Regions from separate parts of the Bacillus sp. PK5-006 genome, predicted to be linked through region 2. Evidence: a T-box and tRNA genes for the amino acid it is inferred to sense, from the RefSeq annotation. Region 2 holds a T-box; the other holds one or more tRNA genes.

Region 1 (10,114 bases), 1.2 Mb from region 2:
TCAGCTCCACTTTATGTGTACCTGTCGATAAGTTCTGCATGTCTGCGTAAATTTCAAAATTCTTTGTTTGTCTTGCTGTTTTCACAGCACTAGTTGATCCTTTAATCGTGACATTGACTGTCTGCGGCACACCAGTGACGACGTACTTCTCGTCATCATAATACGCTTTAACAGGAATGTCGGTTAAAGTTGCTTCATCTGTCGTCGATGTTGGGAAAAAGGATTCACCGATTTTTTTCGGCGTGGGCGCTTGCGCTGAATTGACTGCACCATACAGCAATAAAGCGAAGACCAATGCAAGAAGCTTAACGGCCCAGCGATTATTTAAAATCTTATCCATTTTTCTTGCCCCTCCAATACCATTTGGTCGAGGAAGCATCTTTGCTGTTCTTACTAAATTCAGCAATCAGCATTTCTTCAAGCGCTTCTTCTGTCAATTCTCGGTGGAGATCACCATTCCTTGCGACAGAAATACCGCCAGTTTCCTCAGAAACGATGACAGTTAAGCTGTCTGTCACTTCACTAATTCCGACTGCAGCCCTATGACGCGTCCCCAGCTCCTTAGAGATAAAAGGGCTTTCTGACAGCGGTAAATAGCAAGCTGCAGCTGCAATCTCATCCCGTTTCATAATGACAGCACCGTCATGAAGCGGTGTATTCGGAATGAAAATATTAATGAGCAGCTCTGAACTCACCTTTGCATTCAAAGGAATTCCTGTCTCTATGTAATCATTCATTCCGGTATCGCGCTCAATTGTCAGCAGTGCGCCGATTCTGCGTTTCGCCATATAGTTAATTGCTTTTGTAATTGCCTCGATCGTTTTCTGCTGCTGTTCCTCTACAGGTGTCCCGCTTCTTGAGAAGAAACGGCCGCGCCCAAGCTGCTCAAGCGCTCTCCTTAGCTCTGGCTGAAAAATAATAATGATCGCAAGGAATCCCCACGTAATCGCTTGATCCATCAGCCATTGAAGTGTGTTAAGACCGAGATACGCACTTCCCATCCTGACGAGAACAATGACCACAATTCCCTTTAAAAGCTGAACCGCTTTTGTTCCGCGGATGACCATCATTAATTTATATATCACATACCAAACAACGAGAATATCAACAGCATTACCGAGGTACTGCAAAAAAGGAATATCCCCTAAAGCCATTTCCTCGTCCTCCAGAATTTTCAGTTATTCTTCGTTTGATGCATTTTTTAATATAAAAATAGCCTATGTATCAATACATAGCGTGGCTATTATACCACATTTTGTTTCAGCAAGGAAAATAGTTGCCATATCTGGCTGAGTTGCTAGTATGCGTGAATCCCACTAATGTATAGAAAAAGAGCAGCCCCCTTAGAGGCTGCTCTTTAAGCCGATTGAGTTACTTTTGCTCCTCTGGCCCAATGACCCGCATTACGTTTTGTGCTGTTGATTTCATTTTGTACCAGATCCAATCAAACACTTCATTAATTTCATTAATTTGACCAGTGACTTGTCCGGCAGAAGCAGTCAACTGTTCCCCATTGACGACGGTGACATTTCCATCAACCTTGCCTTCTACAATCAGCTTGCCATTTTTGACAGTGACATCACCCTTTACGGTTTCCCCTTTAGGTACGGTCACTGTATCATTTTCAACGACGAGATTCGGCTGCTTTGACACACTGAAATTATGATCGGTATTCCAGCTCGTAAACAGACTGCCTCCCATTAAAATGAGAAAGAGGGCAGCGGCTACCATCAGCGGGTGAGCTTTGATCCATCTTTGAACCGACACACGCTTTTTCTCCTTTGGAAGACCTGCCATCACCTTTGCAGTGAAATCAGATGGTGCTTCTATATGAGATGTACTCTGCACTAGCGCGATGGATTTCTCAATTTGTTGAAAATGAGTACGGCACTCCTCACACGATTGCAGATGGCTTTTTAATTCTTTTTCGTCTTGGGGCTCAATGTCCCCGTCTAAATACTGATGCATAAGCTGGACGATTCTATCCTGACAGCTCATCAAAATCACCTCACTCAAAGGTCTCTCAACTGTTTCCGGAGAGCCTCTCTACCCCTGTGTATTCTCGTTTTCACCGTACCAACTGGTATATTCAGAATCTCACTAATTTCTTTTAACGAGAGTTCATCAATATACTTTAATACGATGACCGAACGATATTTATCGGGTAATCTTAAAATTTTTTGCTGAATGGTACTCGATAATTCAAGAGACACCACCTCATCCTCTGGCAAAATACCATCAGCAGCAATTTGAGAATACATATTTAATCCTTCTGTTCCTGCCACCTCTGCATCTAAATAATAATCCGGCTTTTTTTTGCGAATACGGTCGATGGTCAGGTTGGTTGCAATGCGGTACAGCCACGTGGAAAACTTACGATTCACATCAAAGCTTTCGATATTCACATAAGCACGAATAAAAGCCTCCTGCGCAATATCCTCCGCTTCATGTGCATTCCCAAGCATACGGTAGCACAGCTGATAAATTTTGTCTTTATACAGGTCTACGATGTCTGCAAATGCGTTCTGGTCGCCTTTTTTCACTTGCTTAATTCTCTTTTTAATCATTGTGTCCATAGTATATTCAACCTCTGCCTTCACCGGTCTTTATGTATACGAACCTCTTTCCAAAAGGTTTCATTCTCCTCTAAAAAATAGTGTAACAAATTTTTGACAGTGTGTTACGCTTATCAACCGGTAAAAACCTTAACATATCCTTAAATTTTCCCAAAACAAAAAAAGAACGGGAACAAGTCCCGCTCTACAATAGCTTTTCACCCATTAATGAACCAATTAACGCAACTGCCGCTTCAGCGGTTTTGTTTTTCTCATCTAAAACTGGATTTACTTCAACAAATTCAGCAGACGTTAAAATACCCGCCTCCTCTAAAAGCTCCATTGCGAGATGACTCTCCCGGTAACTAATGCCCCCTGCTACCGGAGTACCTACACCAGGGCATTCCGCTGGATCTAATCCATCTAAATCAAGCGACAGATGGACACCATCTGTTCTCTCCTTTAGATACGCAATCGCTTCCTCCATCACCCTTGTCATCCCTAAACGATCAATTTCATGCATCGTATACACTTTAATGCCTTTCTCTCGAATCAATGCCCGCTCTCCTTCATCTAAAGATCGAGCACCAATTATAACGACATTTTCAGGCTTCAATTTAGGCGAATAACCGCCAATGTTCGTTAAATCAGCATGCCCAAAACCGAGACTGACAGCAAGCGGCATGCCATGAATATTTCCAGAAGGAGACGTTTCCTCCGTATTCAAATCCCCGTGTGCATCATACCAAATGACCCCTAAGTTTTCATAATGCTTGGCAACCCCAGCAAGTGTGCCAATCGCAATGCTGTGATCACCGCCTAAAATGAGCGGAAACGAACCAGATTGCACAATACTGTCAACCTTCTCAGCAAGCAGCTGATTTGCCCCAGCATTCTCCGTCAAATTTTTCAGCTTTTCACTTGTATATAAACCTTTCTCATCATCTCTTTGTTCAACTGGAATATCTCCAAGATCCTCTACATCAAATGATAGCGTTTCCAATTTTTCTTTTACGCCTGCACAACGAATCGCACTCGGGCCCATATCGACGCCCCTTCTCGTTTGACCCAAGTCCATTGGAACTCCAATAATCGTGACCTTCTTTTGCTCTCCCATATGTACATCCCCTTTCCGTTCATGCTTATATTTTACTTTCTTGATGCCTTCTGACTCAACTCGACAACATTTTGAATAGTTATACAGTCCCTCTGCCAACATAAAAAAGACACCTTTTTGAAAAAGGTGTCTTAACTGGGCTAGCTGGATTCGAACCAACGCATGACGGAGTCAAAGTCCGTTGCCTTACCGCTTGGCTATAGCCCAAAAATGGTGGAGGGGGACGGATTCGAACCGCCGAACCCGGAGGGAGCGGATTTACAGTCCGCCGCGTTTAGCCACTTCGCTACCCCTCCACATATGGAATTGATAAAGAAAAAACAGTGCCGGCAAGAGGACTTGAACCCCCAACCTACTGATTACAAGTCAGTTGCTCTACCAGTTGAGCTACACCGGCATATGGTGGAGGATGACGGGCTCGAACCGCCGACCCTCTGCTTGTAAGGCAGATGCTCTCCCAGCTGAGCTAATCCTCCACATCATGGTGACCCGTACGGGATTCGAACCCGTGTTACCGCCGTGAAAGGGCGGTGTCTTAACCGCTTGACCAACGGGCCAGTTTGTCAAGTTTGTTGTTTCCGTGAAGCTGACAAAAGTTATTATATACAGGTTGTCCCCCTTTTGTAAAGGGGATTTTTATTTTTTTTATTTTCTAACTATTTACTCCCTATTCGTTCAACAATTTGACTGAAATATAATTTCAATATTCAAATATAATATTGAAATTTCATATCATACTCAATATACTGAAAATGAAGAAATAAGGAGGTATGTCACATGCAGCCATCTCAACTGCGTTCTTTGACAACAGAATCAAGAAACCCAAACACAATGGGAATTTCTCAAGCAGATCCGCTTGAAATACTCCAGATGATCAATGAAGAAGATATGAAGGTCGCTCAAGCAGTCAACCTTGTACTTCCACATGTCAAAACAGCAAGTGACTTTGCTTATGAGTCCATCTCAAATGGAGGCCGACTCGTTTATTTAGGCGCCGGAACAAGCGGCAGAATTGGCGTAATGGATGCTGTCGAATGTCCGCCAACCTATAGCGTCTCACCTGATGTCATTGTTGGCATCATGGCAGGCGGAGACTCAGCTTTTTCTCAAGCTGCCGAAGATGTGGAAGACAGTGAAGATGCCGGCAAACAGGATTTAGTACACATCCACCTGACATCAAAAGATACAGTCGTCGGTATTGCCGCAAGCGGCAGGACACCTTATATCATCGGCGCTTTAAACTACGCAAAGTCAATTGGAGCTAAAACAGTAGCACTCAGCTGCAATGAACAAGCAGAAATTAGCGAGCTTGCAGATTGCGCCATTGAGGTTATTGTAGGACCAGAAGCCATCACTGGGTCAACAAGAATGAAAGCAGCATCCGCTCATAAAATGATTTTAAATATGCTTTCCACCTCAGTCATGATCAGACAAGGCAAAGTATATGAAAACCTGATGGTTGATGTAAAAGTCAGCAATCATAAATTAAAAGAACGCGCCATCACCATCATTCAACATGTGACAAATGCTTCCTACGAACAAGCCGTGAAGACTCTTGAAGCAGCAGACTTAGAAGTCAAAACTGCCATCGTCATGCTTCAAACAAACACAGATAAGAAAACAGCCAAAGATTTACTTAACAAAACGAATGGCCATATTGACAAAGCGATCTCACGTTATCAATCCTAAAGGAGGCAGAGCTCATGTCAGCAGGTGGACTTACCCTACTACACACAATCAAATCAAAGCTTCCCCAATCTGAAAAAATCATTGCAGACTATATCCTTGCCCATCCAGACAAAGTCATTAAAAGTACAGTACACGAAATCAGTCAGGAAGCCGGCGCAAGCAGCTCTGCTGTCATCCGTCTTTGTAAATCTCTCGGGCTGGAGGGCTATCAAGATTTAAAAATGCGGATCGCTGGAGACTTGATGCATGACGATAAACAAGGCTACAGAGATATCGAACAAGATGAACCGCTTCAATCCATTATTCAAAAAACAGCAGGAAACTCGATTCAATCGATTAAGGACACCGCTTCTATTTTAAATGCAGATGCTTTAGAAAAGGCTGTTCAATTACTGCTGCATGCAAACCAAATTCATTTTATCGGTGTTGGTGCATCTGGCATCGTCGCAGCTGATGCCCAGCAGAAATTTCTCAGAATTAACTATGCAGCAACAGCCTTCACTGACATGCACATTGCCTCCACCGTCATCGCAAATGCAGGAGAGAATGACATTGTGTTTGGGATCTCCTTTTCAGGAGAAACGTTAGACATCATTCAAGCCCTTCAGCTCGCAAAAGACAATCAAGTGAAAACCATTGCTTTAACACATCCAGGTCATACAAGCGTTTCTGCCTTATGTGATGTTCACCTATCGACGTCCGGTTCCAATGAAGCACCTTTTCGCAGTGCTGCCACTTCCTCTAGAATGGCACAGCTCTACTTAATTGATGTCTTGTTCCTCAGTTTAGCTTCTCGTCAATATGAAGAGACAGCCCAATATATTGACAAAACAAGGCATGCCATCCGCTCCATGAAACGAAAATCAAAGGGGGATTCAACATGAGTCATCAAAAGAAATATCAGCAGTTGGCGAAAGACATTCTTTCACTCTGTGGTGGTTCTGAAAATATCTCTTCCCATACACATTGTATGACAAGGCTCCGAATTACACCGATGGACAATGAAAAAGTTCACGTCACAGCAATCAAAGAACTCGATGGCGTCATTGGCGTCGTCGAAGCAGAAACGCTTCAAATCATTTTAGGCACTGGCGTTGTCAACCAAGTATCAAGTGCGTTTGAAGAGCTGCTAAATGCCTCTGGCTCTTATGATTTAAACAACGAAGCACAAAAAAACAAGCAAGCCATTTCACAAAAGAACCGCACCCCGTTCAAGCTGTTCTTACGTCGGATTGCCAGCATTTTCATCCCAATCATTCCGGCACTAGTTGCCTCAGGTCTGATTACCGGGATAACAAAAGCAATCGTGCAAGCAGGCTGGCTTGACGAAAAATCTCAAGCTGCGATTATTTTAACGGTTATCGGTTCTGGCCTTTTCGCTTATCTCGGGATATTAGTCGGGACAAATGCCGCAAAGGAATTTGGAGGCTCTCCTGCATTAGGCGCATTAGCTGGTATCCTTATTATTAACCCAGCCTCCGCAGACATTATGTTATTTGGCACAAACATTCTACCAGGCAGAGGCGGACTCATCGGTGTTCTTCTAGCCGCCATCTTTATGGCACTTGTGGAAACCCGAATTAGACGCTTCGTCCCGCAATCACTTGATATCATCGTCACACCAACCATCACACTACTCATTACAGGTATTTTCACGTACGTTGTCTTCATGCCAGTCGGCGGATTTATATCTGATGCCATCACCTCAGGACTGACTTATCTATTGAATATGGGCGGAATTTTCGCAGGATTTGTTCTTGGTGCTACCTTCCTCCCACTTGTTGTAACAGGACTTCACCAAGGGCTGACACCGATTCATATGGAACTCATCAATTCAATTGGAGATGACCCGCTTCTGCCAATTCTCGCTATGGGCGGTGCAGGACAGGTAGGCGCTGCATTCGCCATTTATATGAAAACAAAAAAGAAAAAGCTCAAAAGAGCCATTGCTGGTGGACTTCCTTCAGGGATGCTGGGCATTGGCGAACCACTCATTTTTGGTGTCACACTCCCGCTGGGACGACCATTTCTCACCGCTTGTCTTGGTGCAGGAATCGGCGGCGCATTTCAAGCCTACTTCCAAATTGCGACGAAAGCCATCGGAGTATCCGGTCTTCCATTAACCTTTATTGTTCACACACATCAAATGCTTCTTTACTTAATTGGACTATTCATCGCATATGTTGCTGGATTTTTCTTCACATACTTATTTGGGTTTCATGATGATATGGCTGTTGAATTCGAGGATCACAATCAATAAGGAGGTCTAGACCTTGAAGAAATGTTTTCTTTTGATCACATGTCTGCTCATGCTCCTTGGGTTACCAGTACAAACATTTGCAACTAGCTCCCATCCTGTATCGTCTTTGTCTAAAACAGCTCATGAAGAATATCCCGTCTTAAAAAAAGCAAAACGACCGGAACAAGTAGGTGTTTCTTCCAGGCAGCTGAGGAAGGTTGATCAAATGATTCAAAATGACATCAAAGCAGGATTTCCAGGAGCCGCTCTCATCATTATCAAGGACGGAAAGATCGTTCATCAAAAAGCCTATGGCTACCGGCAAAAATATGATGGCACAACAGAACTCAAATCGTATAAAAAAATGAAAAAAGATACACTATTCGATTTGGCATCCAATACAAAAATGTATGCGACCAACTATGCCCTGCAAAAGCTTGTCTACGAGAAAAAACTTGATGTCAGCGAAAAAATACAGACCATCCTTCCAGATTTTCAGGATGAACCTGATGCAAAGGTAACCGGTAAAGACCAGCTTCGGGTAAAAGATCTTCTCACCCATTCTGCGGGTCTCCCTTCCAGTGTCTTATTTTATAGCAAAGAATCAGCTGGCTCTTTTTTCTCTCAAGACAGAAAAACAACGATGAAATGGCTGCCAAAGGTACCGCTGCAATACAAGCCAGGTACCCAGCACATTTATAGTGACATTGATTACATGCTGCTAGGCATGATCATCGAGAAAAAAACAGGCATGCCTCTTGATCAATATGTCGAGTCAACGATTTATCGGCCGCTAGGTCTCAAACATACAATGTTCAATCCGCTGCAAAAAGGGTTCAAGCCGAAACATTTTGCAGCAACTGAACGTTTAGGCAATTCACGAGACGGTGTCATCGATTTTGAAAACATCCGACGGTACACCCTGCTAGGTGAAGTACACGACGAGAAAGCATATTACTCAATGGCGGGTATCTCCGGCCACGCTGGACTTTTCTCGAACACCTCAGATATGGCCGTGCTGCTTCAACTGATGCTTAATAAAGGAGGCTATGGAAAAACAACCATTTTTGATCAGGCTTCTATCGATCTCTTTACAGCCTCATCTGATACGAACCCAACTTACGGGCTAGGCTGGCGAAAAAACGGTCATACTGACATGGAATGGATGTTTGGAAAATATGCAAGTAACGAAGCCTATGGGCATACTGGCTGGACCGGCACAATGACGTTGATTGATCCTAAACACAATTTAGGTGTCGTGTTGCTGACGAATAAGAAACATTCACCCGTTGTTTCACCAGAAACAAATCCTAATCAATTTGAAGGCGACCTATTCCCAACTGGTACTTATGGAAGCATCATGACCGCAATCTACGAATCTTTTCAGTAAAAGGAGGAATTCGATGTTGAAAGCTCTCTTCCCCGCTGCACTGGTTTTAGCTCTGCTAACCTCTTCCATTCCAACGGAAAAGGTTAGCTCTGCCTCTCTGCCAACTGCTAAACAAATGGTTCAAGACATGTCACTGGATGAAAAGATAGGTCAAATGCTCATGCCGGACTTTCGCAATTGGCAAACAAAAGATGAATCCGCACCTACAGGCTTCACAAAGATGAATAACGAAGTATCTCATCTTGTAGAAAAATATCATCTAGGCGGTGTCATCTTATTTGCTGAGAATGTCGTTGATACAAAACAAACCGTGAAACTCACCCATGAATTTCAAAAAGCATCACCAAACATTCCTTTACTCATTTCCATTGATCAAGAAGGCGGAATCGTCACAAGGTTACAAAAGGGAACACATTTCCCAGGAAATATGTCGATTGGTGCCTCTAGAAGCAAAAAAAATGCATATGACACAGGAAAAATCATCGGAAAAGAATTAAACGCCTTAGGCATCAATACAAACTTCTCTCCTGTGCTTGATGTGAATAATAACCCAAACAACCCCGTCATTGGTGTCCGTTCCTTTAGCTCTGATCCTGCTCTTGTCTCTAGACTTGGCCTTCAAACCATGAAAGGACTTCAAAAGGAAAAGACCATTTCCACACTAAAACATTTCCCGGGACATGGTGATACAGCCGTCGATAGTCACTACGGCTTGCCGCTCGTAGAGCATGATCTAGATCGTTTAAGAAAGGTTGAGCTGTATCCGTTCCAACAAGCGATCAATGCTGGTGCAGATATGGTCATGACCGCTCATGTGCAATTTCCTGCCATTGATGACACAACGTATCGAAGCAAAAAAGATGGCGAGGACATCATGGTTCCAGCAACCTTATCAAAAAAAGTCATCACAAACTTATTAAAAGAAGAGATGGGCTTTCAAGGTGTTGTTGTGACAGACGCTCTAAATATGAAAGCGATTGCAGATAATTTCGGACAGGAAGAAGCCGTAGTGATGGCCATTAAAGCAGGTGTCGACATCGCTCTCATGCCAGCACCAGTCACCTCATTAAAAACAGAGAAAAACCTAGAGAATGTATTCAATGCTGTCAAACAAGCGATTTTAA
Region 2 (10,114 bases):
TGACAGCCCTGTGAAAGACCGCTTCAGTGAAGTAGATGAGACCTATCTTATTCAATTTACAGACATTCTCCAACAGGCGTTATCTGTCTCTACGGATGCGTAATCATTTTGAAAAAGCAGACACATTGTCTGCTTTTTTATGTTTCTTTATATAATGGAGAACGTCACCTCTGCCTCTAAATAGGTTGACTTCTCCTACCCAGCGTCATATAATAGAGTTTGTGTGAAATATGGCAGCCTTTTTGTTCGGCTTTTTTGTATCATTTTGTTCCTTCTATATTATGAAGGTGCATCTTGTAACTCCCTGCTGCTGGAGCGAGGATGCATGAAAACATAATGACGAAAAAGAGGAAGAACAGACGGTTTTTATTTTTCACAAATAAAAACAATAAGGAGGAGTCACATTATGGCTCGCTATACAGGTCCAAGTTGGAAGATTTCCCGCCGTTTAGGCATTTCATTAAGCGGAACAGGTAAGGAACTTGAAAAACGCCCTTACGCTCCAGGCCCACATGGTCCAGGACAACGCAAAAAACTTTCTGAATACGGTTTACAATTACAAGAGAAGCAAAAGCTTCGTCACATGTACGGTGTCAACGAACGTCAATTCCGTACACTATATGACAAAGCTGCTAAACTTCCTGGTAAACAAGGTGAAAACTTCATGATCCTTCTTGAAACTCGCCTTGACAACCTAGTATACCGTCTTGGCCTTGCTCGTACTCGCCGCCAAGCTCGTCAGCTAGTAAACCATGGTCACATCCTTGTTGATGGAAGCCGTGTAGACATCCCATCTTTCTCTGTGAAACCAGGTCAAACGATTGCTCTTCGTGAGAAATCTCAAAACCTTGCAGTAGTGAAAGAATCAGTTGAAGTAAACAACTTCGTTCCTGAATACCTTTCTTTCGATGCTGAAAAGCTTGAAGGAACTTTCACTCGTCTTCCAGAGCGTTCTGAATTAGCGCCTGAAATCAGCGAACAACTAATCGTTGAGTTCTACTCTCGTTAATTTCATTACTTCTCTAAGAGAGAGCAAACAAACCCTAGATCCCTTGATTGTTCAAGGATTTCTAGGGTTTTTTTGTATGTTCTCAATTATACATGAAATCATTTGAAGTCATCTTCCATTTTCAACACTTATTTTCCCCGGCTGCCTGCTCCATTCTTACTTCGATCAAACCTGTCTTGATTTTTAAATACAAATATAGGAAATAATTCATTGAATTGCCTATTTCCTATTGGTACAATAATGATGAATGACATATCAGTCGTATGGTCTTCTATAGTACTTAGATGGAGGAGTTCCATGTTTAGTATCATAATCATTCTATTCTTACTTTTAATCTTATCAGTGATCGCCTATTCTCTTTTAAGAAAAAAACAGGTTATCGATGAGCCGCCCAATAGATTTGCTGCATGTCTGTTTATCTTCCTGCTCTTTTTTTCTATCTGCTTTGTGATCGCGGTTCCAAGTGTATTGCTATACATCACCGTATTAGGCGTGAATTTTCTTTTTGGAGAAACCATCACGTATGATTCGTTTTTTTCTTTGATCTCTTTCTCTTTGTTCGTGAGTGTTATCGTCGTTTTTTGGTCACCTGTCCTTCTATTCATAGGAAAAGGACTGGCTTATCTCCTTAAACTTCCTGTATGGCTCACTTATGCTTTGGAATGGGTGAGTTCTTGGATCGTTTTACATCTCTCCATCAAGTATGTCCTTTACTTAAACTTTATGAATGTATCGATAGGGGATGACGGCGTATTGATTTTATCATTCTTTGTCAGTTTTTTATTTATTGAGATTGATCTTGTTTACTCACGTAAGAAACAACGAAAACAATCGCTGGACACATATACTTAGCATAAAAAAAGCTCCTAGATTTCTTTCTAGGAGCTTTCAAACTTTTATTCTGGACTTGTCCATTTTGCGATGAGCTGCTCTGTTGTCATGACAGTCGCAAATTCATCATGCAGGGTTGCAAGTGAGAGCCGGTGGATCGTATCTGGGTCAAAATATGTACCAGTTTGATCTGTTAGTCCAAAGGCGGCTGTTGCATCTGAGATCAGATACGTATCAAAGCCAAGATTTCCGCTCATTCTTGTGGTTGTTGATACGCAGTGAGGTGTTGTGAGTCCTGCAATTACGACCGTGTCAATCTGATTTGACCTTAGTTGTTCCTCCAGGCTTGTCCCTATAAAGCTGCTGTTGACTTTCTTTTGTATCACTGTTTCTTCCTCTAGCGGTTTAGCCATATCTTTGAAAAGGTGCCCTTCATTTGCTGGATGAAATACAGAGTCCGGATTGTCGGATGTATGCTGAATATGAATCACTTTCCAGCCCTTCTCTCTCCAAAACGTCAATAGCCGGCTAATATTCTCCTCTGCCTCTAGATTATTGCGTTCTCCCCATTTTTCATGCTCGAACGCTTTTTGTACATCTACAATGATGAAAGCCTTTTGATTCGTTTTCACAAACGCCCACCTCCGAATATTCACATTCACTACATGTAGTGTAAGGAATAGCGGACGTTTTGTACATGTTTTTATTAAATTGAAAAAAGAACCTAGAAGTCATTTGCAGACTTACCAGCTTCTTTTTCAATGAATTTAATTTATTCTATTAGCATCTTTAAATTTGGAACGAAGTAAAAAAACAAAAAATACACTGACAATTATATAATATATTCCAATGATTGATGTACTGTTAGAAAAAACATCAAATAGTTTATCTGATTTGACCATAAACATCCATATGAAATAGATGATGAAAAAAGATAAAGGAAAATAAAGGAAATAACCTAAGAAATATAACTTTAGTTTTTGCATCATTGTCTTCCTCCTATTATATTAAGCCGGTTAATTATGCCCATGGACCTCTTCCCTCCATGCATTTAGCTGAATACCAAGTAAGGAAGGCTACTAAACCGATAACATTTCCCCCAATGCCAATCTTCAATAAAAGCTTAGCAGCTTCTTTATAAGCCTTCTTTTCAAGATAGCTCCAAAGACCACCAGTTAAAGCCACTTCTATCATTGCCACCCCAAAATGATCCTTTAATGAATCAATCATACAATCGCCCCAAGTTCCTTTAGCATCCTGAGTTTTTAAATCTGAAGACTTTTCTAATTGAATTCCACTTTGTTTTATTTCATTTTCTAAGATTGTAAATTCTTTTGTATCTCCAAATCTCTCTCTTAATTTTTCAAAATTAAAGCCAACCAACTGATTATTTTGATCATATATACTAGCTGTCTCCATTAAAAATTTTAAATCTTTAGCCAGTAAATTCACACTTTCTTCATTAGAGTTTGATTTGGCAGCTGCGATTGGTGAAGCAATAACGGAAAAACCCAAAAATAATGCTATCATAATAAAAGTTGTTTTTTTAAAGAATAATTTGTTTCTCATTATATCCCCCTTGAAATGCAATATTTAAAAATCTATATGTAATCTAAAGAGTGAACTTCTTAGATGAAACATTCGCTTCCCCCCTAACATCTACATACTATAACATCCTTTTCCATTCATTTATTGAGATAAAAGTTTTATTCTATAATGTATTATTTTCATATTTATATGCTCATACTAAAATTAAACCAATCAGCAAGTATAGAGCACCTCGTACATATTATTTATTAAACATACTAGTTATTAATCACTAGTCAAAACAACTACTATTATAATGATATTGTTATTACAAAGCGGGACTTTAATCTCCCTCTAGATTCATATTAAATATAAAAAACAATCTTTTTTCACCGTTAACAAAAAAAAGACAGCATATGCCGCTGTCTTTTCGTTTTTTTAATTCGTATTCTGTCCTCCGCCGTTCAGTCCTTCTTTAATGTAGCCTTTCACTTGGCTTGAGGTTAATAGACCGATATGGCCAACGCCATGGATCAGAACGTTTCTTGCGCCAATTAAACGAGAGAGGCTGTTGACGACGATGAGATCAGCTGAGCTGTAGACAGATGTGTAAAGAATTTTTTGATTTGGATCTGTGCCTGGTAATGCTCTGCTTGAAACGAGTCCGTTTGCTCCACCAATTGTGACAACGTTTTCAATTTTATCGCCGCCATCTAGATTCTTAATATAGTATAATGTGTTCGCTCCGCCCATACTATGAGCCACAATATCTACTTTTTTGGCACCCGTTTTGTCTAACACATCTTTGACGAATCTGGATAGACGCGGACCATTGTTGCGGTTATTTCCTGTTTTGTCTATGAAATCGATAGCATATAATTGGTTTCGATCCCAGCCTTGTGTGGCCAAATAACTTTTAATAGAAAAAAAGTTATAAGAGGCACCGCCAATGCCGTGTACCATCACAACCGGATTATGCTCAGCCGCCTTCACCTCTTTCGGCTGGATAAAAGCCATTGAACCAATCACCAATGCAAGCGCAATGAGAATTTGCAAACTCCTTTTCTTAACAAACATCACTTTCATTCCCCCTTATTCATCTTATACGACTCTATTTTATACAAGAAAAATATGTCAGAAAAGTGAACAAGGTAATGTTTATGAGATGATTTTACAAAAATATAAATAATCAAAAAGCACCTTGGACTTTTTTAAATTAAAACAAAAAGACTACGAGACCTTCTTTCTTTCATATATAATATCAATAGACTAAGGAGGTTCTACTAGATGCTATTTACTCAAACACCTGCACCACCCTACTATGCCGCGATTTTCACATCAAAACGAACAAATGTCGAGCAGAAAGAATACGATGCAGCTGCTCAAAAAATGAAAGAATTAGCGAAAGATCTAGATGGGTTTCTTGGAATAGAAAGTGTACGAGATGAACATGGTGTTGGAATCACTGTCTCTTACTGGGATTCATTAGAAGCCATCAAAGAATGGAAAGCACATACAGCACATCAGCGTGTTCAAAAAAAGGGGAAAAAAGATTGGTATGAATCCTATACAACCCGAATTTGTAAGGTAGAACATGCTTATACAAACAAAGATTCACTCCTTGAACAAGAAGCAGACGAATGAGCTACTTCTACATAAAAAAGAAAAGCACCTCAATGTATACGAACATTTGGGGTGCTTTTCCATGATGCTTACTGTTTCATAAAGATTTATTTATACGTCACGAGGAAGTATTTCTTTTTCCCTCTTCTTAAAACGGTAAATTGGTTTTCAATTCGGTCGTCAGCGGAAAGAACATAATCTTTATCTGTTTGTCTTTCTCCGTTGATGGAGACAGCACCATTTGTGATATCTTCACGCGCTTGACGCTTTGATGGAGACAGCTTTGATTCCACAAGGATATCGACTAGTGTTAATTCTTCTGCGCTGCTTTTCTCCATTGATGGAACATCCTTAAAGCCTACTTTCACTTCTTCAGCTGTAAGAGATTTGATCTCACCTTTAAATAGCGCATTTGAGATGTTAACAGCCTGTTCTAGTGATTCACGGCCATGTACAAGTGTTGTCACTTCCTCTGCTAGACGGCGCTGCGCTTCACGCTTTTCAGGTGCTGTTTGCACTTTTTCTTCGTACGATGCGATCTCTTCTTTTGATAAGAACGTAAAGTATTTTAAGTATTTCACGACATCACGGTCATCTGTGTTGATCCAGAATTGGTAGAACTCGTATGGAGACGTTTTTTCTTTATCTAACCAGATGGCGCCGCCTTCTGTTTTACCAAACTTTGTGCCGTCTGCTTTTGTGACAAGCGGCATCGTCAGACCAAATGCTTTTGCCCCTTCTGCTTCAGACTTACGGATCAGCTCAAGTCCAGATGTGATATTTCCCCACTGGTCACTTCCGCCGATTTGCAGCTTACAATTTTCATTTCTGTAAAGGTTTAAGAAGTCTAAAGACTGCAGGATAACGTAGCTGAATTCTGTGTAAGAAATCCCTGTTTCGATACGTGAGCTCACGATATCTTTTGCCAGCATGAAGTTTACACCAAAGTTCTTTCCAACATCACGAAGGAACGTGATGACATTCATTTGGCTGATCCAGTCGTAGTTATTCACGATAACGGCTGGATTCTCCCCTGCTTCAAAATCAAGAAATTGAGACAGCTGTCCTTTGATTTTTTCTGACCACTGTTCGACGATTTCTGCTGGGTTGAGTGAACGTTCTGCTTTTTTGAAGCTAGGGTCGCCGATTAGTCCAGTTGCGCCGCCAACAAGAGCAATCGGATGATGACCTGCTTCTTGGAATCTGCGTAATGTTAAAATTGGCAATAGATGACCAATGTGTAAGCTGTCAGCTGTCGGATCAAAGCCGGAGTATAGTTTGATTTTTTCTTCTGCTAATAATTTTGTTAAACCTTCTTCATCTGTTTGCTGCTGAATTAATCCTCTGAACGATAGCTCTTCCATCAATTGACTCATTTCCAAATCTCCTTTTTTTACAATTCAACAAAAAAACGCCCCTTCGAATGAACGAAGGGACGATATATATCGCGGTACCACCCTGCTTAAAAGACAAAAAATCTCGTCTTTTCACTTACACTGATAACGGACAGATCCGTTCTTTCACTAATCAGGGCATGCTCCTTTTCGTAAAAGCGGTTCGTGAGGGTAATTCGAATATCTCTTTGTACTGACTCGCACCAGCCGTCAGCTCTCTTCAACAGGGAAAGATCATTCTACTGAATCTCAGTCAAAACCTTTTCATATTCAACTAATGTCATTTTTAACACACTTTTGATATCAAGTCAACTGATGAAAAAATTTAATCTTCCATTGTCGAAAGGTCGCCAGCAGGTAAATTCAGCTCCCACGCCTTTAGCACACGTCTCATAATTTTTCCGCTTCTCGTTTTCGGCAGTTTGTCTTTGAACTCAATTTCTCGCGGTGCCGCATGTGCTGCGAGTCCTTTTTTCACAAATGTACGAATCTCTTCTTTCAGCTCATCTGTCGGCTCATATCCGCTTCTAAGCGCTATAAATGCTTTAATAATTTCACCGCGGACCGGATCTGGCTTTCCAATGACACCAGCCTCCGCAATAGCTGGATGTTCGACCAGTTTACTTTCCACCTCAAATGGACCGACCCGCTCTCCTGACGTCATGATGACATCATCGACACGTCCCTGGAACCAAAAGTATCCGTCTTCGTCCATATAAGCTGAATCTCCTGAAACATACCAATCTCCCGGCATAAAGTAAGATTCATATTTTTCAGGATTGTTCCAGATCGTATGCATCATAGAAGGCCAGCCTTTTTTAATCGCAAGGTTGCCCATCCGGTATGGCGGAAGTTCATTTCCTGCATTATCGACAATTGCCGCTTCTACGCCTGGAATCGGTTTTCCCATCGAGCCTGGCTTGATGTCCATGCATGGATAATTACAAATCAGCTGTGCACCCGTTTCTGTCATCCACCAAGTGTCGTGAATTCTCTTGCCAAAAACAGCATCTCCCCAGCGGATGACTTCTGGATTAAGCGGCTCTCCCACACTTAAGACATGGCGGAGCGAGCTGAGGTCATATTTTTGAATGAGATCATCCCCTGCCCCCATGAGCATTCTAAAGGCGGTCGGGGCACTGTACCAAACGGTTACACCGAGTGATTCAATGGTTTCATACCACGTATCAGGATTAAACCGGCCGCCTAAAATCACATTCGTCGCCCCATTTAACCACGGTGAAAAAATACCGTACACTGTGCCTGTAACCCAGCCTGGATCAGCTGTACACCAGTAAACGTCATCCTCTTTCAAGTCAAGCACCCATTTACCAGTCTGGCCTTGCTGGACCATTGCACCATGGACATGAAGCACACCTTTTGGCGTACCAGTAGATCCTGATGTGTAATGAAGCAGGAAGCCGTCTTTTTCATCCATCCATTCAATCTCAAGCTCCTTTGCTGACTCCTCAAACGCCTTTTCATAGTGAATTGTCCGCACACCATCGACGTCTTCGTTTTCACCGCCGACAATGATGACAGATTCAAGCTTCGGAAGCTCTGCAAATGGAATTCGCTCAAGCAGATCAGGTGTTGTCACGATCACCTTTGCCTCGCTATTCTCTAAACGGTCTTTGACAGCACCTTCCATAAATGCCTCAAATAACGGGCCAACGATTGCTCCAATTTTAACCGCACCAAGCAGAAGAAAATAGAGCTCAGGTGATCTTGGCATAAAGATAAACACGCGATCCCCTTTTTCTACATGTGCCTTTTCTCTGAATAGATTTCCCGCTTTATTTGTGTTGATTTTCATATCCCTGAACGTATACTTTTCATCCCGCTGTGAATCTTTGTAGTGAAGCGCCACCTTGTTCTGACGAAACGAGTCCGCATGTCTGTCAATCGCTTCATAGGCTGCATTTATTTTTCCTGTTTCATACCAGGAGAAGTTTTTTCTAGCTTCCTCCCATGAAAAATCTTTGTATGCCTGCTCATAATCATTTAAATGATAATCCCCTTTTACTGATGGTAGCGTTTCCAATTTCATCAAACAGTCCCCCTTTGCATACGTTTACAATGACCATTATAGTATAGATGACTTTTTTTCTCAATTTTTAAAAAACTTCTGATGAAACCGTTTTAATTATTGCAAGATTTAAGATAGAATAGAGACGACTCACTAGAATTAGGGGCGGTGGATACGTGGAGCATCCTAAAACTTATTATTCAAAAACCATTGAGCGAGAAACAGGTTCCATCCTGATTGAAGGACCGGTACCTGCATCAGAGCTTGCGAACTATACGTTTCATGAAGGACTAACGGCATTTCGCACGCCTGAGGAACAGAAACAAGCACTTGTTGAAATAGCAGATCTTCCAGAAGGACGTATTATCATTGCAAGAGCGAATGAGCTCGTCGTAGGCTATGTCACGTATTTGTATCCTGATCCACTTGAGCGCTGGTCAGAGGGCAAAATGGATAATTTAATTGAGCTTGGCGCGATTGAGGTCGCTCCTCCATTTAGAGGATGCTCACTTGGCAAGCATTTGCTTGATGTGAGCATGATGGATGAGCAAATGGAGAATTACATCATCATTACAACTGAATATTACTGGCATTGGGATTTAAAGGGGACAAAGAAAAACGTTTGGGAGTACCGCAAAATGATGGAGAAAATGATGAACGCAGGCGGTCTTGTCTGGTTTGCAACAGACGAGCCAGAGATTAGCTCACATCCAGCCAATTGTTTAATGGCCAGAATTGGGAAACATGTGAGTCCTGATTCGATCGAGCGTTTCGATCGTCTTCGCTTCCATCAGCGCTTTATGTATTAACGTTCAATTCGTTTTTTTGGCAAAGGGGATTGGTAAACAATGATGATTGAACAAATTATGGAGCGTGATGTGATCACGCTGCGAAAAACCGATACGATTGAAGAGGCCATTCAAAAAATGAGTGCACACCACATCCGGCATATTCCGATCGTATCTGATCAAGGATCTGTCATTGGGATGGTGACTGATCGGGATATTAAAAATGCCAGTCCAAGTATTTTTGAAACAGAGAAAAGGAAGCTCTTTATTCAGCGGCCGGTAGAAGAGATCATGGTATTAGAGACGATCACGGCTCACCCGCTTGATTTCGTTGAAGAGATATCAAGTGTCTTTTTTGAGCACGGAATTGGCTGTCTTCCAGTGGTGAGACGCGGCAAGCTTGTAGGCATTATCACAAAAACAGATCTGCTTCGTACGTTTGTAAGACTGACAGGTGCAGATCAGCCTGGGTCGCACTTAGAGGTTGAAGTCGAGCAGATGACAGAAGGCCTCGCAGACATTACGGCCATTTTAAAGGAGCAGCATATTCAATTGCTGAGTGTGCTTGTGTACCCGCATGCCAATGAGGCATCTAAAGTGCTCGTCTTCCGCCTTCAAACCATTCATGCAGATCATGTGACGAAGCTGATTCGCGCAAAAGGCTATAAAGTGCTCTGGCCTATGGAGCAGACGATCAAATGAAGGAAGCGACCTTTGTTTTTTCACCATCTTTTCAAACGTACCAATTTAACCAAGATCATCCCTTCAATCAGCTTCGGGTCTACTTAACTTATGATCTTCTTCAAAAAATGAAGGCGTTAACAGAGGATGAAATCGTTGCACCACGTATGGCTACTCTGGAGGAATTAAAGCTCGTCCATACAGCAGATTATATCCAGGCTGTGCAGCGGGC

Evidence for each region. The T-box of region 2 lies ahead of tyrS (tyrosine--tRNA ligase). A T-box ahead of a tRNA ligase gene usually reads a tRNA of that ligase, here a tRNA-Tyr.
Region 1: it encodes a tRNA-Tyr, which carries the amino acid that the T-box ahead of tyrS (tyrosine--tRNA ligase) is inferred to sense. The anticodon was not compared.

Annotation. Positions count from the first base shown of each region.
Region 1 covers NZ_CP096414.1:3,550,732-3,560,845, forward strand. The annotation lists gene M1D84_RS18005 (CdaR family protein) at 1-340, opposite strand, end outside; gene cdaA (diadenylate cyclase CdaA) at 333-1,154, opposite strand; gene rsiW (anti-sigma-W factor RsiW) at 1,372-1,998, opposite strand; gene sigW (RNA polymerase sigma factor SigW) at 2,013-2,576, opposite strand; gene rocF (arginase) at 2,761-3,672, opposite strand; tRNA gene M1D84_RS18030 (tRNA-Gln) at 3,808-3,879, opposite strand; tRNA gene M1D84_RS18035 (tRNA-Tyr) at 3,884-3,968, opposite strand; tRNA gene M1D84_RS18040 (tRNA-Thr) at 3,997-4,069, opposite strand; tRNA gene M1D84_RS18045 (tRNA-Val) at 4,073-4,148, opposite strand; tRNA gene M1D84_RS18050 (tRNA-Glu) at 4,155-4,229, opposite strand; gene murQ (N-acetylmuramic acid 6-phosphate etherase) at 4,450-5,361, shown strand; gene M1D84_RS18060 (MurR/RpiR family transcriptional regulator) at 5,376-6,245, shown strand; gene M1D84_RS18065 (PTS transporter subunit EIIC) at 6,242-7,621, shown strand; gene pbp4b (penicillin binding protein PBP4B) at 7,635-8,990, shown strand; gene M1D84_RS18075 (glycoside hydrolase family 3 protein) at 9,004-10,114, shown strand, end outside.
Region 2 covers NZ_CP096414.1:1,055,779-1,065,892, reverse strand. The annotation lists gene M1D84_RS05505 (GAF domain-containing protein) at 1-103, shown strand, start outside; gene rpsD (30S ribosomal protein S4) at 407-1,009, shown strand; gene M1D84_RS05495 (hypothetical protein) at 1,307-1,861, shown strand; gene M1D84_RS05490 (cysteine hydrolase family protein) at 1,906-2,472, opposite strand; gene M1D84_RS05485 (hypothetical protein) at 2,861-3,409, opposite strand; gene M1D84_RS05480 (esterase/lipase family protein) at 3,806-4,447, opposite strand; gene M1D84_RS05475 (antibiotic biosynthesis monooxygenase family protein) at 4,655-5,011, shown strand; gene tyrS (tyrosine--tRNA ligase) at 5,098-6,366, opposite strand; T-box leader at 6,419-6,650, opposite strand; gene acsA (acetate--CoA ligase) at 6,710-8,434, opposite strand; gene M1D84_RS05460 (GNAT family N-acetyltransferase) at 8,590-9,222, shown strand; gene M1D84_RS05455 (CBS and ACT domain-containing protein) at 9,262-9,903, shown strand; gene M1D84_RS05450 (acetoin utilization protein AcuC) at 9,900-10,114, shown strand, end outside.